DNA from 4 places in the Blautia sp. OM07-19 genome. Region 1 is predicted to be linked to each of the others. Evidence: riboswitches for the same ligand, from Rfam matches in the RefSeq annotation. Region 1 holds a riboswitch; each other region holds the start of a gene.
What was found. Region 1 has a riboswitch for cobalamin ahead of DXC01_RS00170 (cysteine-rich small domain-containing protein). Riboswitches for the same ligand answer to the same signal wherever they lie in the genome.
Positions count from the first base shown of each region.

Region 2: another riboswitch for cobalamin. It lies ahead of DXC01_RS11820 (sirohydrochlorin cobaltochelatase); the one in region 1 lies ahead of DXC01_RS00170 (cysteine-rich small domain-containing protein).
Region 3: another riboswitch for cobalamin. It lies ahead of DXC01_RS14035 (cysteine-rich small domain-containing protein); the one in region 1 lies ahead of DXC01_RS00170 (cysteine-rich small domain-containing protein).
Region 4: another riboswitch for cobalamin. It lies ahead of DXC01_RS11835 (hypothetical protein); the one in region 1 lies ahead of DXC01_RS00170 (cysteine-rich small domain-containing protein).

Region 1 covers NZ_QULA01000001.1:39,627-47,006, forward strand. The annotation lists gene DXC01_RS00150 (CdaR family transcriptional regulator) at 1-204, opposite strand, end outside; gene DXC01_RS00155 (diguanylate cyclase domain-containing protein) at 201-581, opposite strand; gene DXC01_RS00160 (glycerate kinase family protein) at 728-1,849, opposite strand; gene nudC (NAD(+) diphosphatase) at 2,161-3,009, opposite strand; cobalamin riboswitch at 3,218-3,409, shown strand; gene DXC01_RS00170 (cysteine-rich small domain-containing protein) at 3,776-4,057, shown strand; gene DXC01_RS00175 (phosphatase) at 4,180-4,893, opposite strand; gene DXC01_RS00180 (glycyl radical protein) at 5,229-7,380, shown strand, end outside.
Region 2 covers NZ_QULA01000016.1:25,683-33,062, reverse strand. The annotation lists gene DXC01_RS11830 (Ig-like domain-containing protein) at 1-74, shown strand, start outside; gene DXC01_RS11825 (hypothetical protein) at 206-823, opposite strand; gene DXC01_RS11820 (sirohydrochlorin cobaltochelatase) at 915-2,366, opposite strand; cobalamin riboswitch at 2,499-2,696, opposite strand; gene thiE (thiamine phosphate synthase) at 2,751-3,401, opposite strand; gene DXC01_RS11810 (Na+/H+ antiporter NhaC family protein) at 3,407-4,699, opposite strand; gene DXC01_RS11805 (NUDIX hydrolase) at 4,709-5,212, opposite strand; gene DXC01_RS11800 (manganese catalase family protein) at 5,570-6,193, opposite strand; gene DXC01_RS11795 (spore coat protein CotJB) at 6,197-6,481, opposite strand; gene DXC01_RS20650 (spore coat associated protein CotJA) at 6,478-6,813, opposite strand; gene DXC01_RS11785 (flavin reductase family protein) at 6,944-7,380, opposite strand, start outside.
Region 3 covers NZ_QULA01000022.1:39,605-46,984, forward strand. The annotation lists gene DXC01_RS14015 (CdaR family transcriptional regulator) at 1-226, opposite strand, end outside; gene DXC01_RS14020 (diguanylate cyclase domain-containing protein) at 223-603, opposite strand; gene DXC01_RS14025 (glycerate kinase family protein) at 750-1,871, opposite strand; gene nudC (NAD(+) diphosphatase) at 2,183-3,031, opposite strand; cobalamin riboswitch at 3,240-3,431, shown strand; gene DXC01_RS14035 (cysteine-rich small domain-containing protein) at 3,798-4,079, shown strand; gene DXC01_RS14040 (phosphatase) at 4,202-4,915, opposite strand; gene DXC01_RS14045 (glycyl radical protein) at 5,251-7,380, shown strand, end outside.
Region 4 covers NZ_QULA01000016.1:35,210-42,589, reverse strand. The annotation lists gene DXC01_RS11850 (ABC transporter ATP-binding protein) at 1-212, opposite strand, end outside; gene DXC01_RS11845 (FecCD family ABC transporter permease) at 214-1,278, opposite strand; gene DXC01_RS11840 (ABC transporter substrate-binding protein) at 1,293-2,459, opposite strand; gene DXC01_RS11835 (hypothetical protein) at 2,529-5,747, opposite strand; cobalamin riboswitch at 5,932-6,117, opposite strand; gene DXC01_RS11830 (Ig-like domain-containing protein) at 6,347-7,380, shown strand, end outside.

The DNA of each region.
Region 1 (7,380 bases):
AAAGCGGTCATTTTCCCGAACTTCGATCACAGTACCGCGCTCGGCCGTCTGCTGTCCGATTTCATGAAAGGTCCCGATGCGTGTCGCATCTGTGCTGGCAAAAATCGTCCCGGAACAGTCAATGAAATTCACGTTCTGTCCGCACAGATCCCGGACGGTATCTACGATCTGCTGTGCGAGTGCTCTGGTGATGTAAGGTGTCATGGTGTTGCTCCTCGTGCTGCTTTGTGGGCTTTTTTAGTCTGGTACATTTTCTGGTCGGCGAGATTGATATAGTCATTGAGAGAGAATACAGGATCGTCAGCGATGACACTGCCAATGCTTGCTTCAATTGGAAACGAGAAATGACTGGCAGAAGAAAATTCAGCCAGAGCGTGCTGGATATTTTGTTCCAGTTGATGAAGCTTTCTTATGTCAAGATCAGGAACGACACATACAAACTCGTCGCCACCATAGCGCATACATATGGAACCGACAGGACAGTTCTGCCGGAGAACGGAAGCAAAGCGGCGGTATCCCTCTACCCAGGCATAGGTAACGTAACGTTTCCAGCCGTCTGTGATAAGTGCTATTTTTTTCATGATAAAATACCCCATTATTTTATATAGTAAAAAACCCGTTCTTCATATTATAACGAATCAGCCGCCAAAATACCAGTTTTATACGCAAAAAAGCCCGCTGGCATACGGGAGAGGGACCAGCGGGCAAAGGGAGAAAAGGGACAAAGTTAAAGCAGACGGAATACCTGTTCCACCGCTGCAGCCATATTGGCTTTGGCAGTAGCCGGATCCATGGCTTCACTGAGGGTGGAGATTCCACGGATGATCGGGAAAAATGCATCAATACCGGCTTCGTTGCAGGCAACGGCTTCTTTTGTGACGCTTCCTGCAAAAGCGACGGTTTTTGCACCATATTTTTTGCCGAGTTTTGCGACGCCTACAGGAGCTTTTCCCATGGCGGTCTGATGATCCAGACGACCCTCACCGGTTACGACAACATCGGCGTTTTTCATTTCGTCCTCAAGATGGACAGCATTCAGGATAAGCTGGATGCCAGGAGTCAGTTCTCCGTTTAAGTAGCTTAAGAATGCAAAACCAAGTCCGCCTGCGGCACCTGCACCGGATGCGTTCATGTTGTCTTTTCCGATGGTCTGTGAGGTGACTTTTGCATAGTTTTCCATTCCGGCATCGAGGACCGGAAGCATTTCGGAAGTAACGCCTTTCTGCGGACCATAGATGTAAGTGGCACCCTGGAAGCCGCAGAGCGGGTTTGTGACATCACATGCGATCTTGAAATTACACTGGGAGAGAAGCTCAGCATTGTCGGAAAGTCTGACGGAAGCCACTTTGGCAAGAGCCTGTCCGCCTTCGCCGGTGTCCTGACCGTCTTTGTCAAGGAAAGTAAATCCAAGAGCCTTAAGCATTCCGATCCCACCGTCATTGGTAGCACTGCCGCCGATTCCGATGATGAAATTGCGGATTCCCTTGTTGATGGCGTGAAGGATCATTTCACCGACACCGTAAGTGGTAGCGATCATAGGATCTTTCTGCTCGGAGATCGTGATCCCGGCGGCAGAAGCCATCTCCATGACAGCAGTGTTGGTGTCCTTGAGATAACCATAATATGCGTTGACCGGTTCATGATAAGGTCCGGTAACTGTGACATCGACACGTTCTCCATTCAGCCCTTCGATCAGGGCATCCGTAGTTCCCTCGCCGCCGTCAGCCAGTGGTTTGACGATCACTTCTGCATCTTTATGTGCGGCAAGAACGCCGGCTTTGACAGCCATGCCGGCTTCCATGGAAGTCATGCTTCCTTTAAATGAATCAACAGCAACTACAACTTTCATAACAAAACCCCCTGTTGGTAATGTGAATGTTTTTTTGAAAAAGCTGCTCAGGCAGTAAACGCAAATGTGTAAGGTGATTGGAGGAACTGAACAGCTTTGATGATGTTACTATAGCATGTGCGGGATGAAAAAGATATGTCTTTGATACTGAAAAATAAAGATAAATTTACGAAATATATATACTATATAACAAAATATTTGAAATGAAGCGGATAAAAGAATTGTAAAGTGCAGATCTGCATGATGAGTATAATGCGATAGTCTGAACGTGGTGCCTGCTTGTAAAAACAGATACCACGTTTGTCTATTCTTTATTTGGGTTCTTTTCCAGCAGCAAATACCATCATCATCTCGTTAGTAAGACTGCTGTTGTTGTCCTGACCGATAATTTGATCACGCTCAAACCACTGTGCTATGGAAAGCTCTTCGTGATCCACCGTGAGAGTATCCTCTCCGTCTACATCACAGAAAAATCCGAAAAGTAAAGTGCCGGAGAAGGACCATGGCTGGCTCTTGTAATAACGAAGATTTTTGACTTTAAGGCCGACCTCTTCCATGACCTCACGCTGGACGGTCTCTTCAATGGTTTCCCCAATTTCTGCAAATCCGGCGATCAGAGCATATTGTTTAAAACTCCGGCCTTCATATTTGGAACAAATGATCTTGTCACCGTTTGTGATGCCGACGATGACAGCCGGCATAAGTACCGGGTATTCCCGACGGCCGCAGGAAGGGCAGTACATCATACGCTCTTTTGTGTCATGCTTCATTGGTTTTCCACAGCATCCGCAGAAACGCCGATTTTTGTACCAGAACCAGAGCTGATATCCAGTGACTGTGGCGAAAGCAAGATACTGTGGCTGGACATAACGAAGCTCTCTTGTTTCATGGAATTCATAGCCCGGCAGCAGGGATGTATCAAGTCCCGGGATCAGATAAAAACGTTCCTGATCAATGGAAAAAAGATAGATATAATTTTCGTACAGATCGCTTACATTTCCTTCCAGTTCGCGAAAACGTGGAAGAGAGATGGAAACGTCATCTTCTTTTTTATGGAAGAAACACTTTCCATTTTCGTAAGCGAGAATGATGCTGTTGCCATCCGGTGTGACTGGTTTATATTCATTGTGATAAGTATGCGGTGCGATATCCTGAATCATAAAAAATCCTCCTTTTGGTGATAACTACGTAGTGGTCATGCAGGACCGGAAAATATAATTCAGTATAGGACACACGCAGAAAAAATGCAACACAGAGAAAAAACGGGTGTGAAAAGAGATTATAACTTTTTACTTATGAATTTGTGAAAAAAGTATCAGATACTATTGACAATGACCAAAGGGTATGCTATTATAATGTCAGTATAATTCCATATTGAACATATGAAGTGCTGGCTGTGTCCGCGTAGCAGTCAGAAGAGGGAATCAGGTGAGAGTCCTGAGCGATCCGGTCACTGTAACAGAGGAGCGAACCTTCATTATCCCATTGTACATAGTATGAGAAGGGGAAGGCAAGCGATGATCCTGAAGTCAGGAAACCTGCTTTGTATGGCGAGGTTAAACTTCCGTGTAAAGTGTAACAACCAACTTAGGGATATCCGCAGTCCCAGAGTGTTGTCTGCTTATTGGAAGCAGGCATTTTTTTATGGAATTCGCCTGTTCGTATGAATTATACCTCATGCTTGTAATTGCGGTGGCCGCCGCAGAGCATGGTAACCCATTAAGGGTATGATTAAATGGCAGGCGATACTGCTTCGGATGCATTCGTTCCCTCCGCATATTTGAACGGATTCATTGTCTACCCCGGAGCAGCATCGCAAATCCTCTATAAGAATGTTTGAATGACAGCATGACATTGGTCATAGCTGCTTTTTTTATATTTTCTTATAGGATATAATAGGATGAAAAGGGGATGGAGGTGAATATTATGGAGAAACCGTATTGGGAAGGGAAACATTATTCCTATTTCAGCAATAAGGAGTGTGAATATTTTCCATGCCATAAAGGGGCAGACCCGGAGAACTTTAATTGTCTGTTTTGTTATTGCCCGTTGTATGCACTGGGTGATAAATGTGGCGGGAATTTTAAGTTTACGGATAAGGGATTTAAGGACTGCACGGATTGTCAGCTGCCGCATAAGAGGAAGAATTATGGGTATGTGACTGGGAAGTATGCGGAGTTGGTGGAGTTGATGAAGAAGATGGGGTAGATGAGGAATGGGGACGCCTACGGAGAAACACCTCCTGTACGGATGACATTCGCTCACCGGGGTGTGGTCCCTGAACGCCGCCCGTAGGGCGGCAGATTAGGGACCGGTGTGTGGGAGACTCATTATCTCTCTTCTAATATCATTTTCAACCTTGGAATCTGATTATTCAAGATCAGTTCCTCCGGGAACATTTCTTCATGCACGAATTCGGCGGCGCAGGTGAAGTCTCCGATGTGTTCTGTGCCGTGGCTGTCGCTGGAGAGGACGATCGGGATGTTGTACTTGCGGCAGCAGCGCAGGATCTCGCGGTTGTTGGTTCGGGTGTCTCCTCGGTAGCCGTAGGGGGCGAGGGAGGCTTCGTTGATTTCAAAGATCACTCCGAATTCTTTTGCTGCGACTGCAAGTGTCTCATAATCTGCTGGAAAATGCGGATTATCGCAATGTCCGAGGATTTTGACGCAGGGATGCTTCATAGCGTTCAGGTAAGCACTTGTATTTTCTTTTACAGAACCACTCTTATAATTTTGCGCGTGCATGCTCGCAATCGCGTAATCCAGTTTGTCAAGAAGTTTATCACTTAAATCTACATGTCCATCAACATCAAGGATATTCAGTTCAACTCCAAACAATAATTCAATCTCAAAGCGTTTCTTGGGAGAATAAGAAAGACTTCTGAAATAAGAAGAAGTTCCCGCGGCAAGTGTGCCAGGTCCATGGTCTGTGATCCCGAGCAGTTTAAGCCCCTTCTTTGAAGCCGCTTTTGCCATATCAGAAACGGTACAGGTCGTTCCGTGCCCGCTTGCGATGGAATGTGTATGTACATCAGAAAGATACATGTTTGTTCCTCCTCCGATCGGAAAAAATCGTTACTGTCAGATCCAATTACAGTAACAGAAACTATACTGATCTCAGTATGGCAGTCTAAAATCCAAAAGTCAACTCAAAAATCAAATTCCAAATAAAAACCAACACAAAACAAACAAAAACCACAACAAAACCCGCACAAAAAACCGATAAATACTGTTGGATTTCGTTGACATGCAGGAGCGTGTAGAGTATAATGGTTCTATATGAATCGTGGCGTCATAGCGCCTTAAGAGGTGCCAGTGGCATGTCCGCTGATACATATGAGATATGGCGTTTGAGACACCATAAGAAAGGAGACGTGGAGATGTTTAATACCACAGATATTCCAAAGTCATCCAGAATTCCGAAACTGGTTGAGGCACTTTATGCCCACATGCCGGTTATCGAATCTGCAAGGGCGAAGCTTATCACAGAATCGTACAAGGCCACAGAGGGACAGCCTACGATCACCAGACGTGCAGAAGCTTTTGCCCACATTCTCCGTAATATCCCGATCATCATCCGTGACAACGAACTGATTGTTGGAAGCAGCACGATCGCACCGCGAGGATGTCAGACTTTCCCGGAATTTTCCTACCAGTGGCTGGAGGATGAACTGGATACGGTTGAAACGAGGAGCGCAGACCCGTTTTACATTGCTGAGGAGACCAAGCAGGAGTTAAGAGAAGTACATAAATACTGGAAGGGCAAAACCTCCAGCGAACTTGCAACCTCCTACATGGCGCCGGAAGCAATCAGAGCAATCGAACACAATATTTTTACACCAGGCAACTATTTTTACAACGGTGTCGGACATGTAACTGTTAAATATGAAGAAGTTCTTGCAATCGGTTACAAGGGAATCATCGACAAAGCACAGGCAGAACTCGACAGATGTCAGGTTGGAGACGGCAATTACGTCAAGAAATCACATTTTCTTAAGGCAGTCATCCTTTCCTGCCAGGCAGTCATCGAATACGCAGAGCGTTATGCAGAGCTTGCGTCCCAGATGGCAGCAGAGTGTACCGATCCTGTACGTAAACAGGAACTTCTGCAGATCTCACAGAACTGCAGCCGTGTTCCGGCAAATGGAGCAACAAGCTTCTATGAAGCATGCCAGTCCTTCTGGTTTGTACAGCAGCTCCTTCAGGTTGAATCCAGCGGACATTCCATTTCCCCTGGACGTTTTGACCAGTATATGTATCCTTATTATAAGGCAGATCTTGACAAGGGCATCATCACCAGAGAATCCGCACAGGAACTTCTTGACTGTATCTGGGTCAAACTGAATGACCTCAACAAAGTCCGTGATGCAGCTTCTGCAGAGGGATTTGCAGGATACAGCCTTTTCCAGAACCTGATCGTCGGTGGTCAGGACAAGGACGGAAATGATGTTACCAATGACCTTTCTGTTATGTGTATCCTTGCATCTATGCATGTACACCTGCCGATGCCTTCCCTTTCCATTCGTGTATGGAATGGCTCCCCGCACGAACTGCTGATCAAGGCAGCCGAGCTTACAAGAACAGGTATCGGACTTCCGGCCTACTATAATGATGAAGTTATCATCCCGGCACTTCTGAACAGAGGACTGACTCTTGCAGATGCCAGAGAATACAACATCATCGGATGTGTAGAACCGCAGAAAGCCGGCAAGACAGATGGATGGCATGACGCAGCATTCTTCAATATGTGCCGCCCGCTGGAACTCGTATTCTCCAATGGTATGGACAAGGGCGAGCTTGTTGGTATCCAGACAGGCGATGTCACCAAGATGACAACCTTCGAGGAATTTTATGACGCATACAAGAAACAGATGGAATACTGTATTTCCCTTCTTGTAAATGCAGATAATGCGATCGACGTTGCACACGCAGAACGTGTACCGCTTCCATTTGAATCCTGTATGGTAGATGACTGCATCAGCAGAGGACTTTCCGTTCAGGAAGGCGGCGCGATCTACAACTTCACAGGACCGCAGGGCTTCGGTATCGCAAATATGGCAGATTCCCTGTATGCGATCCGCAAACTTGTATACGAAGACAAGAAAGTTTCCATGGAAGAATACAAAGAAGCTCTTGCATGGAACTATGACAAAGGACTTGATGAGCAGTCAGTCAAAGATATCTCCGAGATGATCCTCAAGGGAATGCAGGACGGCGGCATGAATGTCACAGAAGACACAGCCAAAGCAGTCCTTACAACAGTCATGAGACTGAAACCTACAGAGGAGCAGCTTCGCAGATTCACAGAGATCCATCACATGATCGACGAAGTTCCGAAATACGGAAATGCGATCGACGATGTTGACTATTTTGCAAGAGACGTAGCTTATACATACACACGCCCGATGCAGAAATACCACAATCCACGTGGAGGACAGTATCAGGCAGGTCTTTATCCGGTATCAGCAAACGTACCGCTTGGTGGACAGACAGGTGCAACACCGGATGGCCGTTATGCACATACACCGGTTG
Region 2 (7,380 bases), on a different contig from region 1:
GTACAGTTACCATCACTGCCAAAGCAACAGACGGATCTGGAAAGAAAGCAACATTCAAGATCCGCATCAAATAATATCCCTCAGTTTCACTGATCGATATTACTACATAAAAAAATATCCTGGCGGGTTCAGTTATGACACTGGATCCGTACAGGATATTTTTATTGTACTGCATATTTGGTTATCGTTTTGTCCAAAGACAATTTTATTTCTCTGACGCTTCTTTTGTATCGTCTGTTGAAGTGTCCTTCGTCTCTTCTGTTGCTGCTGTCTCATCAGATTCTTTCTGAGGATTGGTGACTTTTACCTTATGGTCGTACCATTTGTTTTTCTTTCCGATCAGGGCAAGGTCAAATTCTTCGTCAATAGCTTCAACCGGAATATCAAAACCATAAACTTCTTCTGACATTCCATCGCTGTATGTAACAGTATCTGTTGTCGGCTGGAGAAGTTCTGCACCATCTTTCTGTGCATCCTCTGCTGTTCCCACAAACAGATTTACGATATTTTTGGAAGCCAGACTTACATGAAGTGTCATCTTACCGTCTTTGACTGTCAGGACTCCCTTGCCATCGTTTGCTTCGTTTACATGGAACATTCCGCTGTCTGTGTCAAACTCAGCACTGTAGGTGCCATCTTCCAGAACTGCATCCTTTGCATCGTCCTTCTTATCGGTTGTATCAGCCTTGGCATCATCCTTCTTGGCATCTGCTGTTGCTGTAGAAACTGACTTGACTTCTGTTTCTGCCAGAACCGGCGTAAAGCTTCCAAGCATAAGTGCTCCGCTTAATACGCATGCCATCATTGCCACTGAACGTTTCATAATATTTTCCTCCTGCTTTTACAGGAAATGCCCGGAAAGACCTAGATCCTCCCGGGCAGCCCCGTTATCTTACATAAAAACTGTTTCTTTATTATTCTGCTGCTTCTTCTGTAGTATCAGCTGCATCGTCTGTTGTTTCCTCTGCTGCTGCATCATCAGAAGCTTCTTCTGTGTCATCTGTTACTTCTGCTGCATCATCAGCTGTTCCCAGAGAATCGATAGCATCTTTTGTATGTGCTACATACAGATCCTCAACTGCTGCGACTCTTCCAAGACCTTCGATCTGGCAGTCAACACTGTCAAATGCTCCGGATGCCTCGAACTGGCTCTTCCAGGAATCTTCATCATCACCAGCCATATCGTTGTTTGCATGGTCACCAGCTACAACCATAAGCGGACGAAGAACAACTTTCTTGAAGCCTGCATCTTTAACCTTAGCGATAACTTCTTCGCATGCGGTGTCTTCCGGCTCACCTTCAACAGTTCCGATGAAAGCGTTTGTGAATCCAAGGTCTCCCATCTGTGTCTGCATCTGATCGTATGTTACGTTTGCTGTATGAGAAGTACCATGTCCCATGAATACAAATGCTGTTCCGTCTTCTGCGGCTGCTTCCATGCTGTCATATCCTGCTACCTTGCAAGCTTCATCTGTGATAGCCTGTGCAACTGCTTTCTTGTCGTCGTTGATCACAGTAGCGTCATCACCAACTTCACCAAGCATTGGCTCTGCGATTGCTACAGATTCGAATTTGTCTTTGTAGTTGTCGATTACTTCTACCATCTCATCGTACTCAGCACCATGCATCAGATGTGTAGGCTGAACAACAAGGTTCTTAACTCCGTTTGCTACTGCACGGTCAAGAGCCTGATCCATGTTGTCGATTGCTTCATCATCTCTTGCCTCTACATGGTTGATGATGATCTGTGCTGTGAAAGCACGTCTTACGGACCAGTCCGGATAAGCTGCTGCCAGAGCATCTTCGATTCCTTTGATATCCTGTGCACGGCTGTCGTTGAAGGAAGTACCAAAGCTTACAACAAGAAGTTCGTTCTCACCGATCTCATCCTGGTTGCGTGGGTCATCCTTGGAAGCATCGCCTGTGTCACGTCCGAAATATTCCGGGCTTGCTTCTTCACCTTCTACCAGTTCTTTCTGTGCGTCTGTCAGAGCATCCCATGCTTCTTTGGCTGCCTTACAGTCCTCATCTGTTGTGTCGTTTCTTTCCTGAACGTAGATCTTGTCGATCAGTGCTGCAACGTTGTCTGCTGCTGCCTGGTCATCATCAGATGCCTCTGCTGTATCGTCTGCAGCTTCTGCGTCATCTGCTGCTGCCTCTGTTGCAGTGTCCTCTGTCTTGTCGCTCAGTAGTGCAACGTCATCTGCTGCTTCTGCGTCATCTGCGTCATCTGCGTCATCTGCTGCTGCCTCTGTTGCAGTGTCCTCTGCTGTGTTGTCAGAAGCCATAACTCCTGCTGTACCCATCATAGATACAGTTGTGATCGCTAACAGTATTGCAAGTGCTTTTACAGTTTTGTTTTTCATGTTTTTGTCCTCCTTTGACATTACAGTACGAAAACTGAACAGAATCCTGCACACAAAAAAAGCCCTCAAAAAAGGGGTAAGTGGTCTATCAAAAAACGGTACGACCAATTACTCGTGATCTGGAATCCATATTCCCGTACCAGACAACAGGCAGGTTTCCTGACTTGCCGCTCAACATATGGTTCTATCTTCCCAGTTTCCCAGTGATCATGCTTAATGCATACAGAACCGTACTCCGTGCTTACAGTGACGAGATCGTACAGGTTTCTCACCTGTTTCCCTTTTAACCTCATGAACAATGCCCTCGGCACCTGTTATCTTCTTTATTCAATTTTCTATACAGTATCATATTTTTTGACAAATTACAATACATTTGGGCTATTTTTAACAAAATATATCGGTCAGCCTGCTCATCTGTGCTGTTTTTGCTGCCGGATCTTCCGCTGCAAAGATCCCCGAGATCACGGCTGCACCGTTGACTCCGCTGCCCTCAAGCTGTGAGACATTTTCGCTGTTGATCCCGCCGATCGCCACGACCGGAATACTGACAGAGGCTGCGATCTTCTTCAGGTCTTCCATGGAAAGATATTTGGCATCTTTCTTTGTTGTGCTGCCAAAAACCGCCCCTGTTCCGATGTAATCTGCTCCGGCTTTTTCGGCTGCGATCGCCTGTTCAACAGTCTTGGCTGTCATCCCGAGGATTTTGTCCGGTCCTATCATAGCACGGATGTCTCTTTCCTTAATGTCTGACTGACCGACATGTACACCGTCCGCGTCCATTTCCAGCGCGATTTCCACACTGTCATTCACCACAAAGGGGATATTGTATCTGTGGCAGAGTTTCTGAAGTTCTATGGCTTCTTTTCTTGTCTCCTCTGCACCCAGTTCTTTTTCTCGGAGCTGAAGGAAGGTTGCCCCGTTCTGGATTACCTTTTCGCAGACAGAAAGAAGTGTTTCGTCTTCTTTCAGCCAGCTTCGGTCCGTAATGACATAAAGTTTCAGCGCTTTTGCTATCTGTTCTCTTGTAAATTTCATCTTTCTTATCCTTTCTTCCGAATTCCATCCAATACCCTGCAAAGCGGCAGCAGATACAGGAAAAACGCGAATAAAATACTGCTCTGCGGTGCACCGACTGCTGTAAGCGGAACCGCCCCCGCGATCGACCATGGGATCATTGGTGCAAGGATCACGACACTGTCCTCCAGGTCATTCGCAAACCGCTCTTTGTCTCGTTCTGTTCTGGCGCAGAGCTGCTGTGTCAGCATGATCGCAAGTGTCTGGTTGCAGGCGATCGCGCTGGCTGCTGCTGATGTGAGCAGGATCGCAAGAAACGGAAATGTTTTCTGTGCCAGAGACTCTACTGTTGTCTGGATCCCGTCGAGGATCCCTGTCTTCTCAAAAATCCCCGAATAGGATGAGGAAAGACACACGATCGCACCGACTCTCAGCATGGAAACGATCCCTCCTCCATCCAGCATGGAAGCAATCTCTGCATTTTCGCTGTGAAAGCCAAAGATAAGGATGTGCGGGAGTTCCATAAGCGGCATCCCCTGTATCCAAACGCATAAGACAAGTGCCACGGCAATGCTTGCAAGCATGGAAATTTTGACTCCGAGCTGCGCCACGGACAGGGTCAGAATCACCAGTGCCGGCAGAAATATCCACCAGACGATCCGAAATTCCTGATGAAAAACTCCGGTAAGATCCGGCAGTTCCTGTGTATGGGAAGTCCTCATTCCGACCATTGTATACAAGATGCAGACCAGTACAAAGGGAATCAGCGCACTGCGGACCATATTTCGGATGTTTCTATAAATGCTGGTCTCTGTCAGTTCTGACACAAGAAGGGCGCTGGTCGAGACCGGTGAACAGCGGTCACCAAAAAAGATTCCCGAAAGGATCGCGCCACCGCAGAGCCACGGAGATACCGAAAGGACAGATCCCATCGTCGCACAGACAACGCCTACTGTTGCCGCCGTCCCGAACGAAGTTCCGGTCAGCACCGAAACCAGCGAGTTCAAAAGAAATACCATCAGAAGAAAAACCGATGGTTTTATAAAATGGATCGTATAGCAGATGATCGCCGGGATCGTTCCTGCCTGTCTCCAGAGTGCGGTCAGCATTCCGATCAGCATAAAGGTGATCAGGATGTTTCTGACTTTCCAGATTCCCTCGCCCGCCATATGCAGGATCTCTTTTACCGAAAAGCCTTTTTTCTTTGCATAACAGCCAAAGATCACGAAGCCTGCCAGTAATGCATATATAATAGAAACATTACATACAATACACAGAATAAGGATGCCGCAAAACAGCCCTAATACTGCAAATTCCATGGCAGCCTCCTACATCTCAAAGGCTTTGCGGATGCTGTCGTAATGGAGGAATTTACCTTCTGCTGCAAATGCCTGGATCTGTTCCAGAGTTGCAAACATATGTCCGTCTGTCTCCTCTGTCTGCAGTGTCAGGTCTTTCTCGTCAGTGTCCATGACGAAACGGTAAACGTCTACAAAATAGTTGTCGCCCTCGCCCGGATTTTCTCTCTTATAAGTAAAAAGATAACCTCCTTCTGCGTTTCTCGCATCCAGACCAGTCTCTTCTTTTACTTCACGGAGCACTGCCTCATAGGAGTCCTCTCCTGCCTGTGCCGCGCCGCCGGAAACTTCCCACCAGCCCGGAGCCCAGGCTTTTGTCATAACTCGTTTAGTGATCAGGAATGTGCCGTCCGGTCTTGCAACAACGCCAAGCACGGTCAGATGATACTCCCCGTCTTTCAGACACCAGTCGTTTCTTTTCATTGTGCGGCCTGTCGGCTGTTTATTTTCATCATAGATATCCCAGTATTCCATTTATCTTTCTCTCCCTGTCTGTCTTTTTTGTCCCTGCCTCTACTGGCGGGGATTTTTTTCGGTTTTATTTTACCAGAGTAAAGTGTAAATGACAAGGAATTCAGATTTATAGCCTGGAAAAACATGGTTCAAAATCTGGCAGTTCTTCCTTTTTAATGCTCAGGCAGTTTATCGGCATCGGATTTAACCGGTTATTCATTTTCCGGGGCAAAACTCTATTATGAAGACATTTTGCCTTGGAATAACTTGTGAGATGCTATGTTTTATTAAGGAAAAATGGCGCCAGTTATAAGCCCAGCACCATTTCTCACTACATTCTAAGCCTGGTGTCAATGTGCCAGACACTTTTTATTTCATTCAACTTTTACACGAGGCTTTACATGGATTGTCGAAACTTGGGTTAAATGCGTAGAAATTCTTGGCATCCAGTTCTTCCTGAATGCTTCGGAGAGCTTCCCCAAACCGCTGGAAATGAACGATCTCCCTTGCACGCAGGAATTTAATCGGGTCGGCAATCTCCGGAATGTCACGTACTACGCGGAGAATGTTATCGTAAGTCGAGCGGGCTTTCTGTTCGGCAGCAAGGTTTTCGAACAGATCTGTGATCGGATCACCTTTACTCTGGAATTCGCACGCATTAAACGGAACACCGCCCGCCGCCTGCGGCCAGACACCAACTGTATGGTCAATATAGTACGGCCCGAAACCGCTCTTTTCAATCTCTTCCATTGAGAGGTCGCGTGTGAGCTGATGAACGATGGTAGAGACCATTTCGAGGTGTGCGAGTTCCTCCGTACCGATGTCATTTAAGACGGCGGCAGCCATACGGTTCGGCATCGTAAATCGCTGGGAAAGATAACGGAGAGATGCGCTGACCTCCCCGTCGGGACCGCCATATTGGCTTAGGATATACTGTGCGATCTTTGCATTCGGAGTCTTGATATTTACCGGATACTGCAATCTTTTTTCATAATTCCACATAGACTATCTGCACCCTCCTTCCTGCTCCCATGGGAATGGCTGTTCCATCCATTTCCAGGTGTTGCCGTCTGTCTCCAGTGCATCATCGACAGTGAGAGGTCCATAGCACTGGGCGTATTCTTTCATCAGTTTCCTGCGCTCGGCGGCGCATTCCTGATAAAATGCAAGTGCTTCCTGACAGCATGGATGCGTGTCGAGATAGAGAAGAATGTCGTTGACAGCAAAACTGACCTCATTGATCCGCTGAAGGAGTTTTTCTTTTGGGGTGCACTGATTCGGACACATCATCGTCTGCCACCTCGCTTTCCGCAAAATGGTTTGCACAGATCAGGGAAAACTGTTCCAACATTTAAAGCATAACCAAGATCATAAGTCGTCGAAAATTTCTGACAGGGTACATATGCCATCGCGATCTGCATTTCATCAATATGCGTATACATCTCAGGATCTCTGGACGATGCAGACGGCATGCGGCAGGATGGGCATGGTGCGGACGGTGTTCTCGAGTTTCGCGGTGATGGACGGCAGGAACATGGCTGGTTTCCCATCATTTCACGTGCCATACCGCAGGTTGCATTATATGGGCGGCCACAGGGCCGGGATGTCTGATAGATTTCCATAAACAAGACCTTTCAGAAGAGCTCTTTATATTTTATGTTCTGGCAACAGAAAAGTGCATCTTTTCAGTCCTTAACTCAAAACAGGGCATTTCCCATTCTGATATGAGGAAATGCCCTGTTGTAATTACCTTTACTCTTCAATAATATATGCATTTACGATCTCACCATAATATGCCACATGGGTATCTCTGTTGGAGCCGGTAAATGTGCTGTCTACATTCTGTGGATAGAATTTTCCCTGGTCTTCTTTGGTCATTGCGCTGATGTCCTGGGTCTGTTTGTAGACTACTCTGCATTCCAGAGTCAGCGGAAGTTCCTTGATTCCAGGTACGGAAATGGTTTCCGGTTCTTCGTAAGTAAGACCGAGTTCTTTGGCTTTGTCCACATCTCTTCCTGATTTGGAGCCGCAGAATGTAAGGATTTTCTTTGCGCTGTCGTCTACCGGGATGTTAACGGTGAATTCGCCGTTTTTCTCGATGAGGCTTCTGGTGAAGCGGCTTTCTCTGATGAAGGTTACGAATACAGGTTTCGCCCATTCGATACCAACCATTCCCCAGGAAATTGTCA
Region 3 (7,380 bases), on a different contig from region 1:
TGACACCCTGCTGTGTGCCGGTAAAGCGGTCATTTTCCCGAACTTCGATCACAGTACCGCGCTCGGCCGTCTGCTGTCCGATTTCATGAAAGGTCCCGATGCGTGTCGCATCTGTGCTGGCAAAAATCGTCCCGGAACAGTCAATGAAATTCACGTTCTGTCCGCACAGATCCCGGACGGTATCTACGATCTGCTGTGCGAGTGCTCTGGTGATGTAAGGTGTCATGGTGTTGCTCCTCGTGCTGCTTTGTGGGCTTTTTTAGTCTGGTACATTTTCTGGTCGGCGAGATTGATATAGTCATTGAGAGAGAATACAGGATCGTCAGCGATGACACTGCCAATGCTTGCTTCAATTGGAAACGAGAAATGACTGGCAGAAGAAAATTCAGCCAGAGCGTGCTGGATATTTTGTTCCAGTTGATGAAGCTTTCTTATGTCAAGATCAGGAACGACACATACAAACTCGTCGCCACCATAGCGCATACATATGGAACCGACAGGACAGTTCTGCCGGAGAACGGAAGCAAAGCGGCGGTATCCCTCTACCCAGGCATAGGTAACGTAACGTTTCCAGCCGTCTGTGATAAGTGCTATTTTTTTCATGATAAAATACCCCATTATTTTATATAGTAAAAAACCCGTTCTTCATATTATAACGAATCAGCCGCCAAAATACCAGTTTTATACGCAAAAAAGCCCGCTGGCATACGGGAGAGGGACCAGCGGGCAAAGGGAGAAAAGGGACAAAGTTAAAGCAGACGGAATACCTGTTCCACCGCTGCAGCCATATTGGCTTTGGCAGTAGCCGGATCCATGGCTTCACTGAGGGTGGAGATTCCACGGATGATCGGGAAAAATGCATCAATACCGGCTTCGTTGCAGGCAACGGCTTCTTTTGTGACGCTTCCTGCAAAAGCGACGGTTTTTGCACCATATTTTTTGCCGAGTTTTGCGACGCCTACAGGAGCTTTTCCCATGGCGGTCTGATGATCCAGACGACCCTCACCGGTTACGACAACATCGGCGTTTTTCATTTCGTCCTCAAGATGGACAGCATTCAGGATAAGCTGGATGCCAGGAGTCAGTTCTCCGTTTAAGTAGCTTAAGAATGCAAAACCAAGTCCGCCTGCGGCACCTGCACCGGATGCGTTCATGTTGTCTTTTCCGATGGTCTGTGAGGTGACTTTTGCATAGTTTTCCATTCCGGCATCGAGGACCGGAAGCATTTCGGAAGTAACGCCTTTCTGCGGACCATAGATGTAAGTGGCACCCTGGAAGCCGCAGAGCGGGTTTGTGACATCACATGCGATCTTGAAATTACACTGGGAGAGAAGCTCAGCATTGTCGGAAAGTCTGACGGAAGCCACTTTGGCAAGAGCCTGTCCGCCTTCGCCGGTGTCCTGACCGTCTTTGTCAAGGAAAGTAAATCCAAGAGCCTTAAGCATTCCGATCCCACCGTCATTGGTAGCACTGCCGCCGATTCCGATGATGAAATTGCGGATTCCCTTGTTGATGGCGTGAAGGATCATTTCACCGACACCGTAAGTGGTAGCGATCATAGGATCTTTCTGCTCGGAGATCGTGATCCCGGCGGCAGAAGCCATCTCCATGACAGCAGTGTTGGTGTCCTTGAGATAACCATAATATGCGTTGACCGGTTCATGATAAGGTCCGGTAACTGTGACATCGACACGTTCTCCATTCAGCCCTTCGATCAGGGCATCCGTAGTTCCCTCGCCGCCGTCAGCCAGTGGTTTGACGATCACTTCTGCATCTTTATGTGCGGCAAGAACGCCGGCTTTGACAGCCATGCCGGCTTCCATGGAAGTCATGCTTCCTTTAAATGAATCAACAGCAACTACAACTTTCATAACAAAACCCCCTGTTGGTAATGTGAATGTTTTTTTGAAAAAGCTGCTCAGGCAGTAAACGCAAATGTGTAAGGTGATTGGAGGAACTGAACAGCTTTGATGATGTTACTATAGCATGTGCGGGATGAAAAAGATATGTCTTTGATACTGAAAAATAAAGATAAATTTACGAAATATATATACTATATAACAAAATATTTGAAATGAAGCGGATAAAAGAATTGTAAAGTGCAGATCTGCATGATGAGTATAATGCGATAGTCTGAACGTGGTGCCTGCTTGTAAAAACAGATACCACGTTTGTCTATTCTTTATTTGGGTTCTTTTCCAGCAGCAAATACCATCATCATCTCGTTAGTAAGACTGCTGTTGTTGTCCTGACCGATAATTTGATCACGCTCAAACCACTGTGCTATGGAAAGCTCTTCGTGATCCACCGTGAGAGTATCCTCTCCGTCTACATCACAGAAAAATCCGAAAAGTAAAGTGCCGGAGAAGGACCATGGCTGGCTCTTGTAATAACGAAGATTTTTGACTTTAAGGCCGACCTCTTCCATGACCTCACGCTGGACGGTCTCTTCAATGGTTTCCCCAATTTCTGCAAATCCGGCGATCAGAGCATATTGTTTAAAACTCCGGCCTTCATATTTGGAACAAATGATCTTGTCACCGTTTGTGATGCCGACGATGACAGCCGGCATAAGTACCGGGTATTCCCGACGGCCGCAGGAAGGGCAGTACATCATACGCTCTTTTGTGTCATGCTTCATTGGTTTTCCACAGCATCCGCAGAAACGCCGATTTTTGTACCAGAACCAGAGCTGATATCCAGTGACTGTGGCGAAAGCAAGATACTGTGGCTGGACATAACGAAGCTCTCTTGTTTCATGGAATTCATAGCCCGGCAGCAGGGATGTATCAAGTCCCGGGATCAGATAAAAACGTTCCTGATCAATGGAAAAAAGATAGATATAATTTTCGTACAGATCGCTTACATTTCCTTCCAGTTCGCGAAAACGTGGAAGAGAGATGGAAACGTCATCTTCTTTTTTATGGAAGAAACACTTTCCATTTTCGTAAGCGAGAATGATGCTGTTGCCATCCGGTGTGACTGGTTTATATTCATTGTGATAAGTATGCGGTGCGATATCCTGAATCATAAAAAATCCTCCTTTTGGTGATAACTACGTAGTGGTCATGCAGGACCGGAAAATATAATTCAGTATAGGACACACGCAGAAAAAATGCAACACAGAGAAAAAACGGGTGTGAAAAGAGATTATAACTTTTTACTTATGAATTTGTGAAAAAAGTATCAGATACTATTGACAATGACCAAAGGGTATGCTATTATAATGTCAGTATAATTCCATATTGAACATATGAAGTGCTGGCTGTGTCCGCGTAGCAGTCAGAAGAGGGAATCAGGTGAGAGTCCTGAGCGATCCGGTCACTGTAACAGAGGAGCGAACCTTCATTATCCCATTGTACATAGTATGAGAAGGGGAAGGCAAGCGATGATCCTGAAGTCAGGAAACCTGCTTTGTATGGCGAGGTTAAACTTCCGTGTAAAGTGTAACAACCAACTTAGGGATATCCGCAGTCCCAGAGTGTTGTCTGCTTATTGGAAGCAGGCATTTTTTTATGGAATTCGCCTGTTCGTATGAATTATACCTCATGCTTGTAATTGCGGTGGCCGCCGCAGAGCATGGTAACCCATTAAGGGTATGATTAAATGGCAGGCGATACTGCTTCGGATGCATTCGTTCCCTCCGCATATTTGAACGGATTCATTGTCTACCCCGGAGCAGCATCGCAAATCCTCTATAAGAATGTTTGAATGACAGCATGACATTGGTCATAGCTGCTTTTTTTATATTTTCTTATAGGATATAATAGGATGAAAAGGGGATGGAGGTGAATATTATGGAGAAACCGTATTGGGAAGGGAAACATTATTCCTATTTCAGCAATAAGGAGTGTGAATATTTTCCATGCCATAAAGGGGCAGACCCGGAGAACTTTAATTGTCTGTTTTGTTATTGCCCGTTGTATGCACTGGGTGATAAATGTGGCGGGAATTTTAAGTTTACGGATAAGGGATTTAAGGACTGCACGGATTGTCAGCTGCCGCATAAGAGGAAGAATTATGGGTATGTGACTGGGAAGTATGCGGAGTTGGTGGAGTTGATGAAGAAGATGGGGTAGATGAGGAATGGGGACGCCTACGGAGAAACACCTCCTGTACGGATGACATTCGCTCACCGGGGTGTGGTCCCTGAACGCCGCCCGTAGGGCGGCAGATTAGGGACCGGTGTGTGGGAGACTCATTATCTCTCTTCTAATATCATTTTCAACCTTGGAATCTGATTATTCAAGATCAGTTCCTCCGGGAACATTTCTTCATGCACGAATTCGGCGGCGCAGGTGAAGTCTCCGATGTGTTCTGTGCCGTGGCTGTCGCTGGAGAGGACGATCGGGATGTTGTACTTGCGGCAGCAGCGCAGGATCTCGCGGTTGTTGGTTCGGGTGTCTCCTCGGTAGCCGTAGGGGGCGAGGGAGGCTTCGTTGATTTCAAAGATCACTCCGAATTCTTTTGCTGCGACTGCAAGTGTCTCATAATCTGCTGGAAAATGCGGATTATCGCAATGTCCGAGGATTTTGACGCAGGGATGCTTCATAGCGTTCAGGTAAGCACTTGTATTTTCTTTTACAGAACCACTCTTATAATTTTGCGCGTGCATGCTCGCAATCGCGTAATCCAGTTTGTCAAGAAGTTTATCACTTAAATCTACATGTCCATCAACATCAAGGATATTCAGTTCAACTCCAAACAATAATTCAATCTCAAAGCGTTTCTTGGGAGAATAAGAAAGACTTCTGAAATAAGAAGAAGTTCCCGCGGCAAGTGTGCCAGGTCCATGGTCTGTGATCCCGAGCAGTTTAAGCCCCTTCTTTGAAGCCGCTTTTGCCATATCAGAAACGGTACAGGTCGTTCCGTGCCCGCTTGCGATGGAATGTGTATGTACATCAGAAAGATACATGTTTGTTCCTCCTCCGATCGGAAAAAATCGTTACTGTCAGATCCAATTACAGTAACAGAAACTATACTGATCTCAGTATGGCAGTCTAAAATCCAAAAGTCAACTCAAAAATCAAATTCCAAATAAAAACCAACACAAAACAAACAAAAACCACAACAAAACCCGCACAAAAAACCGATAAATACTGTTGGATTTCGTTGACATGCAGGAGCGTGTAGAGTATAATGGTTCTATATGAATCGTGGCGTCATAGCGCCTTAAGAGGTGCCAGTGGCATGTCCGCTGATACATATGAGATATGGCGTTTGAGACACCATAAGAAAGGAGACGTGGAGATGTTTAATACCACAGATATTCCAAAGTCATCCAGAATTCCGAAACTGGTTGAGGCACTTTATGCCCACATGCCGGTTATCGAATCTGCAAGGGCGAAGCTTATCACAGAATCGTACAAGGCCACAGAGGGACAGCCTACGATCACCAGACGTGCAGAAGCTTTTGCCCACATTCTCCGTAATATCCCGATCATCATCCGTGACAACGAACTGATTGTTGGAAGCAGCACGATCGCACCGCGAGGATGTCAGACTTTCCCGGAATTTTCCTACCAGTGGCTGGAGGATGAACTGGATACGGTTGAAACGAGGAGCGCAGACCCGTTTTACATTGCTGAGGAGACCAAGCAGGAGTTAAGAGAAGTACATAAATACTGGAAGGGCAAAACCTCCAGCGAACTTGCAACCTCCTACATGGCGCCGGAAGCAATCAGAGCAATCGAACACAATATTTTTACACCAGGCAACTATTTTTACAACGGTGTCGGACATGTAACTGTTAAATATGAAGAAGTTCTTGCAATCGGTTACAAGGGAATCATCGACAAAGCACAGGCAGAACTCGACAGATGTCAGGTTGGAGACGGCAATTACGTCAAGAAATCACATTTTCTTAAGGCAGTCATCCTTTCCTGCCAGGCAGTCATCGAATACGCAGAGCGTTATGCAGAGCTTGCGTCCCAGATGGCAGCAGAGTGTACCGATCCTGTACGTAAACAGGAACTTCTGCAGATCTCACAGAACTGCAGCCGTGTTCCGGCAAATGGAGCAACAAGCTTCTATGAAGCATGCCAGTCCTTCTGGTTTGTACAGCAGCTCCTTCAGGTTGAATCCAGCGGACATTCCATTTCCCCTGGACGTTTTGACCAGTATATGTATCCTTATTATAAGGCAGATCTTGACAAGGGCATCATCACCAGAGAATCCGCACAGGAACTTCTTGACTGTATCTGGGTCAAACTGAATGACCTCAACAAAGTCCGTGATGCAGCTTCTGCAGAGGGATTTGCAGGATACAGCCTTTTCCAGAACCTGATCGTCGGTGGTCAGGACAAGGACGGAAATGATGTTACCAATGACCTTTCTGTTATGTGTATCCTTGCATCTATGCATGTACACCTGCCGATGCCTTCCCTTTCCATTCGTGTATGGAATGGCTCCCCGCACGAACTGCTGATCAAGGCAGCCGAGCTTACAAGAACAGGTATCGGACTTCCGGCCTACTATAATGATGAAGTTATCATCCCGGCACTTCTGAACAGAGGACTGACTCTTGCAGATGCCAGAGAATACAACATCATCGGATGTGTAGAACCGCAGAAAGCCGGCAAGACAGATGGATGGCATGACGCAGCATTCTTCAATATGTGCCGCCCGCTGGAACTCGTATTCTCCAATGGTATGGACAAGGGCGAGCTTGTTGGTATCCAGACAGGCGATGTCACCAAGATGACAACCTTCGAGGAATTTTATGACGCATACAAGAAACAGATGGAATACTGTATTTCCCTTCTTGTAAATGCAGATAATGCGATCGACGTTGCACACGCAGAACGTGTACCGCTTCCATTTGAATCCTGTATGGTAGATGACTGCATCAGCAGAGGACTTTCCGTTCAGGAAGGCGGCGCGATCTACAACTTCACAGGACCGCAGGGCTTCGGTATCGCAAATATGGCAGATTCCCTGTATGCGATCCGCAAACTTGTATACGAAGACAAGAAAGTTTCCATGGAAGAATACAAAGAAGCTCTTGCATGGAACTATGACAAAGGACTTGATGAGCAGTCAGTCAAAGATATCTCCGAGATGATCCTCAAGGGAATGCAGGACGGCGGCATGAATGTCACAGAAGACACAGCCAAAGCAGTCCTTACAACAGTCATGAGACTGAAACCTACAGAGGAGCAGCTTCGCAGATTCACAGAGATCCATCACATGATCGACGAAGTTCCGAAATACGGAAATGCGATCGACGATGTTGACTATTTTGCAAGAGACGTAGCTTATACATACACACGCCCGATGCAGAAATACCACAATCCACGTGGAGGACAGTATCAGGCAGGTCTTTATCCGGTATCAGCAAACGTACCGCTTGGTGGACAGACAGGTGCAACACCGGATGGC
Region 4 (7,380 bases), on a different contig from region 1:
TTAGAGAGATCTGCATCTGCGATCTTTACATTTCCGGAAATGATCTTGAGCTGGCGTGTGATACTTTTGAGGATCGTGGATTTGCCGGCACCATTCGGTCCGATCAGTGTCACGATCTCTCCTTTTTCGATTCCGATACAGATGTCATGGATCAGGGCTTTTCCGTTATAGCCAACTGCCAGATTATCCATATTTATATATTGCTCTGCCATATCACTGTTTTCCTTTCTGACGTTTCAGCATCATTGCGATGACAACCGGCGCGCCAAAGATTGAAGTTACGGTACTGATGTTCAGTTCCAGCGGTGCAAATGCTGTTCTTGCGATCAGGTCACTGAGCATACAGAAGACTGCTCCTCCCAGAAAGGTTCCCGGAATGACGACCAGTGGCCTGGAAGTATTCAGTGCCTGTTTTACCAGATGTGGAACTGCGATTCCCACGAAAGAGATCGGACCCGCAAAAGCAGTTACTGTAGCCGAAAGGATACTGGACAGAAGGATCAGTGTCACACGAAAGACCTTGATATCAACGCCCATGCTCTGTGCATAAGCTTCGCCCAGCTGATAGGCACCGATCGGTTTGGAGAGCATAAATGTCAGTGCGACTGCAACAGCTACGATCACTGCTGCAATATGTACATTACTCCAGCTCATACCGGAGAAACTTCCCTGGGACCAGCCATGAAGGTTTACGATATCGGAATCCTCTGCAAACGTAACCATAAAATCCGTGATCGCAGAGCAGATATAACCGATCATAGTTCCGGCAATCAGAAGTGTCGCCATATGTTTGATGCGTCTGGATACCAGAAGGATAAATCCTGTTGCTATCAGAGATCCGATAAAAGCGGCAATTACTAATGTATAGGAAGAAACTTTGTTGAATTTCTCCAGGAAATAGATCATTGCCAGTGCTACGACCATTTTGGCTCCGGAAGAAATACCCAACAGGTATGGTCCGGCGATAGGGTTTTCAAAAAAGGTCTGTAACAGAAATCCGGAAAGGGACAGTGCACCGCCCAGGATCGCCGCCATCAGAAGACGCGGCATTCGGATCTTCCAGATAATATTGTATTCTGTCTGTGCACCTTCCCGCAGGAAAATGATCTTCAGGATACGTGAGACCGGAATGTTTGTCGTTCCGGTATTGATGTTTAATATCAGAATTGCAAAAAGTGCCGCTGCAAGTACTGCAAATACTGCTGCGTAACGTGAACGCCGCCGGAAGTTTTCCATGTGGAAGGTTCCGGTGCCCTCACCTGTCTGTGCTTTCATCATGTTTTCTCCTGTATTTAATCAATTTTTGTCATAAAGGTCATCTGGCTCGCATCTCCGCCGGTGAGCATCAGATGAATGTCTGTGATCATATTTCCTACAATGTCGGTTGCCTGGTAGAGATATTTGCCGGCACACCATACATTGCCTTCTTTGACAGCCTTGAAGTCTGCAAAAAGTTCGCTCTTCTGCAGAAGGTCATCCACGCTGTTAATCGGATCATCAATCGTTCCATTGTATACCAGATAATCCGCATCGATCGCCTGTGTATAAAATTCTTCCATCGTCATCGGCACGGAAGAACGCTTTGTTTCTTCCTCAGAGTCCACCTGTGTCGGAACGTAACGACCGCCTGCGATCTCGATCATCTTCGGCACATAGTCGGATGGTTTTCTTACGACTACGGAGCCATCTGTATTAATATAGAAGAAAGCGACTGTTTTTTCTGTATTTTTGAAATCTTTCAGATCAGAGATGATCTTTGCCTGTTCGTCAAAGAATTCTTTCGCCTCATCTCTCTTATCAACCATTTCTGCATAAACTTTGATCCATTCGGTACGTCCAAGCGGATGGTTTTCGTAACTGGAACGGTCTGTGAATACAGGGATTCCCATCTGCTCGATCATCTCCTGTACCTTCGGGGTGTGAAGGATCATCGTTGATTCAATTGCCAGATTACATCCGGAATTTACGAGAAGTTCATAATCCGGCTCACTGTATTTGCCGGCAAAAACGATGTCGCCGTTTTCCATTGCCTGTTTTGCCGCATCAACATACCATCCAGATGCCTGGAGGGAAGAAAACTTGATGTCATCCAGTGCGTCCAGGGAAGAAAAAAGAGACATTGCAGATGTCGCTGCCAGGTAAATATTATCCAGCGGCTTCTGAAGCACCACGATATCCTCATCCAGTCCGTCAGGGGCACTCTTTCCTTCCGGTACCAGAAGGAACTGGCCGCTGTCCGGCACATCGATCAGAGTATAGTCATCGTTGTAATAGTATATATGGAAGCATTCTGCAAACTCATTCTGCATTTCTGACTGAAAAGTCAGACCGGGGATCTCCGGTGCAGAGGAATCGTTATCTGCTGCTTTTGTGCTCACGGACAGGCTGAAAATCCCCATCATGAGAAGGCATGCTGCCATAAGCGGCAGCCACAGTTTTCCTGTACTTCTTTCTTTCATATTCTTATTTTATCCTCCGATTTTTATATACGGGCGATCCGAAGACCGCCCGCTCCCATGATTACTGTGTTACTGTTCTGTATCTGTATTTTCTGTTGTATCTGTACTTTCCGATGTGTCTGAGCTTTCTGAGTTATCTCCGCTATGTCCGCTTACAGCAGCTTCATAAAGTTTGGACGCTTCCTTCTCACATCCGAACAGAGCCCCATATACTTTGCTCCACTCATATTTTGCAAGGACATCCTTCTCATCTTTGGAACGATCCAGGATCATCGGGATCTTGAGGATTGCAAGTTTTTCTGCAAAAGCAGTCATTTCCGGATATTTCGCTGCGATCTGGTTTTCATCGCTCTGTGCATCATCCGTCTGTTCTGCATCAGCAGTATCTTCCGTACTGTCGTCCCCTGTATCCTCTGCTTTCGCTGTCAGGATATCGGACGGTACAATCGCCAGTTTGCATTTATTTTTTACAAGTTCTTTCAGGTCTGCTTTATCATAAGTGCCTGCTGAAATGATATCGCCTTTTCCAAGGGATTCTTTGATTGCAGCGATCTTGCAGTCGTCTGCTGTCGCAGAAACCGCAGATACATTTTTGTCTGCACCGATCTTATCGATCATTTCCAGTGCCACGTCAGAAGCAACATATGTCTTGTCCATCGGAAGCTGGATCACAATAATGGATTTGTCGATTCCTGCCGGAATCTGATCGGCTTTGTCCTCAGGAACAAGAAGGTAGCGGATGACTTCCTGCTTATAAAGTTTTGCGTAATCCTGTTCTGTCGCTGCGTTCTCCTCTCCATCCGCACTGGAAGTCTTTGCTGTACTTTCTTCATTCGTGCCGTCTGCGGAAGTCTGTGCCGCGTTATTCTGTGTAAGATCCACACTGTCCTTGCCAAACTCATCATTCAGAGTGATCTCAAGCACGGTCATATCGTTGTTGTAATAATGGATCTTGAACATTTTGGAATGTTCCAGTTTCAGGGAGCTCATATATTCCAGACCTGTGATCTTTGGCGCCGCATCATCCTTGTATACGGTGCCAGCATCTGTCTCGGCTTCCTGACCGTCTGCAAGCTTTGTGGAATTTCCTGCTGCCTTTGCAGTCACACTGCTGCCACCGGAACTCTTACTGCCGGAACTGCTGTCCGGGATATCCATGCCGAAATACAGAGTATATTCAATCTCGTACGGCTTGGACATCGCTGTTGTACAGCCTACGACTTTATTGTTGGCATTCAGCTGGATCGGGATCTTGAAGGTACTGTATTTGTCCCCCTGATCTACCGGATCATACTGGTTTCCACTTGCTTTCACATAGATCCATTTGCCACTGTTGAATGTCACATACGCCCATGCCTGTCCATCTTCGACGCTGATCTTGTCGCAGGTAATATTAAGACCATGCGTACCTGTTCCACCTGACCAGGAGAAAGAGAACTGATCAGAGCCATATTCCCCATCCTTTAAGCCGCCGGCAGAAGAATCTACTTGGCTTGTCTTGCCATCTGTATTTGATTTGTAGTTATTTGTACTCGAGCTGCTTCCACCGGATCCACTGCTTCCGCCGGAACCAGTTGAACTGCCGCCAGAACTGCTTCCATTAGAACCACTTCCACCGGTGCTGCCTCCATTGGAACTGTTGCTGCCGCTGGAACTGCTTCCATTGGAGTTACTTCCATTGGAACTGTTATTTCCATTAGAGTTATTCCCTGAATTATTTCCGTTCGAATTATCATCTTTGGAACCATCTCCGCCAGTTCCGGAATTGCTGGTATCTACGTTGAATTTCAGCGTATGGTCATACCACATTTTATCCTTATCACCAGCCTCATAGTAACGATGAGAGCGCGCAGCCAGTTTCGTATCTTTGTTCAGACCTTCCAATGCAAATTCATAGGTATATTTACCCTCTGCATCAACTTTGTAGGAAATCAGCTTGCTGTCTGCCGCCTTCAAAGCCTCTTCTTTGGTTCCAAGAAACAGCCTGTCGTATCCTGTTCCACTCAATGTGATTTTTGCAGTAACCTTACCATTCTTGACCGTAATCTCACATGCATTGATCTTGAACATCGTAGCCGTACCAGATACATGTGTCACCGTGCCTGTATAGGTTCCATCCTTCGGAATATCACTGGATGGTGCAGAAGTCGGCTTCGGTGTGGCTGTCGGCTGTGGTGTGACTGTCGGAGTGGCATCCGGTGTGTCTGCACCGCTCTTTGTGATATGGATAACGTATTCAATATCATGCGGCTCTGTCATGGCGATCGTCGTTCCGGTGATCGTCATATCTGTATTTAAAGTCACCGGAATCTCAAAGTAAGAACCGCCTTCGTTACTTGCAGGCTGATATTCTTTGCCGTCCACAACCAGTTTCGTAAAACTGCTGCTGCTGAATTTGATCGTTGCATAGGTCTGACCGTCTTTTACAGTAATCCCTTCACAGGTGATCTTTGTTTTTCCTGTACCGCCGCTGAATGAGAAATCATCTGCTTTATACGTACCATCTGCCATGGAAACGGCATCTGCTTCTGTCTCAGCAATACTGTCTTCTGTCGTATTGTCTTTTTCCAGACTTTCAATACGATAGTCCTCGGCTGCTGTAGTCTGCTCTGCACCAGTCTCTTCCAGTGCTCCGATCTGCCAGAGAGAATCAGAATCGCTGTCTGAACTGTCTGAGCTCTTTGAAATCATTCCTTCGCCGGAATTATCTGCAGAAGTATTTTCTTCTGCTGTCGGTACTGTTTCAGAAGGTTCTGCTGTATCCGTTGTTTCCTGTACAGGTGTTTCTGATACTTCAGACGGAAGCATAAAATACAGTTCTTCCTCTGTATACCAGCTGTCATCCTCTGTATTTCCCGGGACATAAGCCGCTTTTTCACCAAGGTACTTCGGGTCGATATAAAACAGATAATGATATCTGCCCGCTTCATCCAGAGAGCCCTCAATTACCGGTGTGCGGTCTTCGTCTGTTCTGTTTCCGATATATACTCTGTTATAAGTTGTATTGGCAGAGACAATCTCGATCAGAATGGAATCATCCTCTGCATACGCTTTTTTGTCTGTTATCTGAAGGAATTCTTCTCCTGATGATACATCGTCTGTGTTCTGCTCTGTTTCGCCCGCATCAGTTTCTTCTGTTTCCTGAGCTGTATTTTCATCAGATTCTCCTGATGAGTCTTCACTGCTTTCCTGCGCCGATGCATTTTCTGCTGATGCCATGACCGATGCCTGTGGTGCAGCTGTTATACTCAATGCAAGGAATGCAGCGAGAAATTTTTTCGAATGCATATGCCTCTCTCCTCTTATAAAACGCATTTCTGTAAGTATCTCATATAGGATTTTTCCTCTTACACTGCAAAAATATAAAGCCTACTCTCCGATCCAGATGAGTAGACTTCAGTCGCACAAATAAAACATCCTTCTTTGCATAACCGGATGTTTCGTTTCTGTGAAATTCTGCTTTCTTCGGAAGCTTTTCACTGATTCTCCAGCAGGTTTCCTGACTTGCAGAGTATTCTAAGATCACGCCTTCTCACACAACTTCACATGCAATGGCTTCTGCAATCCTCTCTTACGCTTACAGTGACCGGATCGTTCAGGATTCGCACCTGATTCCCTATTATCTGTCAGTGACAGCACTGGAGTTCCTATATTCTGCTTTATTATAGCAATATATGCATCCTAGTGCAATAGTCTGAGCCTGATTTGTACTGCCAAAAATGTGCCAATATGCACAGAAAAAGCAGTGTTTTTTTCTTGTTAGCATTTGTTATTTTTAACAAGAAGTGATATGATTAATAACAGAATGTAATTCGCGGGACATTCCAGTTGCACAGGGCATCCTTCATGATGCCTCAATTTTATTCAATAATAAGGAGATTATGAAAATGAAACAAAGAAGTAAAATTCTGACAGCATTGTTTCTCAGTGCATCACTGGCAGTTACTCCGGCAGCTTCAGTCTCAGTTCTTGCGGAGGATCTGGATTTTGCAGCAGTCGAAGAAATTGACGTAGTACCCGAAGAAGAAATTTCTGATTCAGAAGAAGTTTCCACTTCCACAGAGGATTCTGTTTTAGCGGCCGACATTACGACAGAGGATTCTGACCTGACAACTGATGAATTTACAGCAGATACATCTACCTTCAGTGCGGATGAAGCAGATGTATTTACATCTGGTGAGACATCTGAACAGGATGTCTCAGAAGCCAGAACTCATTCTATCAAAGTTTCTGTTATCAACAGTTCAGGGGTTGCTTCCGGCATGTACGCTATGGACAGTGCTGTTGTCACCAGACAGGACGATGGCACTTATCTGGTAAGAATGCACCAGACAAGCGTAAACAGAAACTACATGGCTCTCACAGATGATAAAAACAAAGCAACCAATCATGAGGTTGACTGGTATGTTGCTGGTGGAGACGACGGCTACTGGTATACCATTCCTGTTGCCAGTCTGACAGATCCCCTCTATGCAAGTTTCAGCTATACCAAAAATGTAAATGCAGGCAAAGCCTGGGGAAATGTTCAGACAATCACCTTTGATGTCAGTTCCATGGCAGAAACCGAAGAAAGAGATGCAGTTGCATCCGATATCAACAAACTTCCGGCTACAAACGGTCCTGCTGATTACACATCTGTAGATGCAGCTCTGGCCACTGTTCCGGAAGACCTCTCCATCTACACTGATGAAACAGCTGATGCTGTAAGAGCTGCCGTTGCAGCAGTTAAAAGAGATTATACTATGGCACAGCAGGCTGATGTTGACAAGATGGCACAGGCCATCACCGATGCGGTCAATGCTCTGGTCAAAAAAGCTGTAGAAGAAGCCAAGACTCATTCCATCAAAGTTTCTGTTACCAACAGTGAAGGTGTTGCTTCCGGCATGTATGCCATGGATGATGCTATCGTTACCAAGCAGGA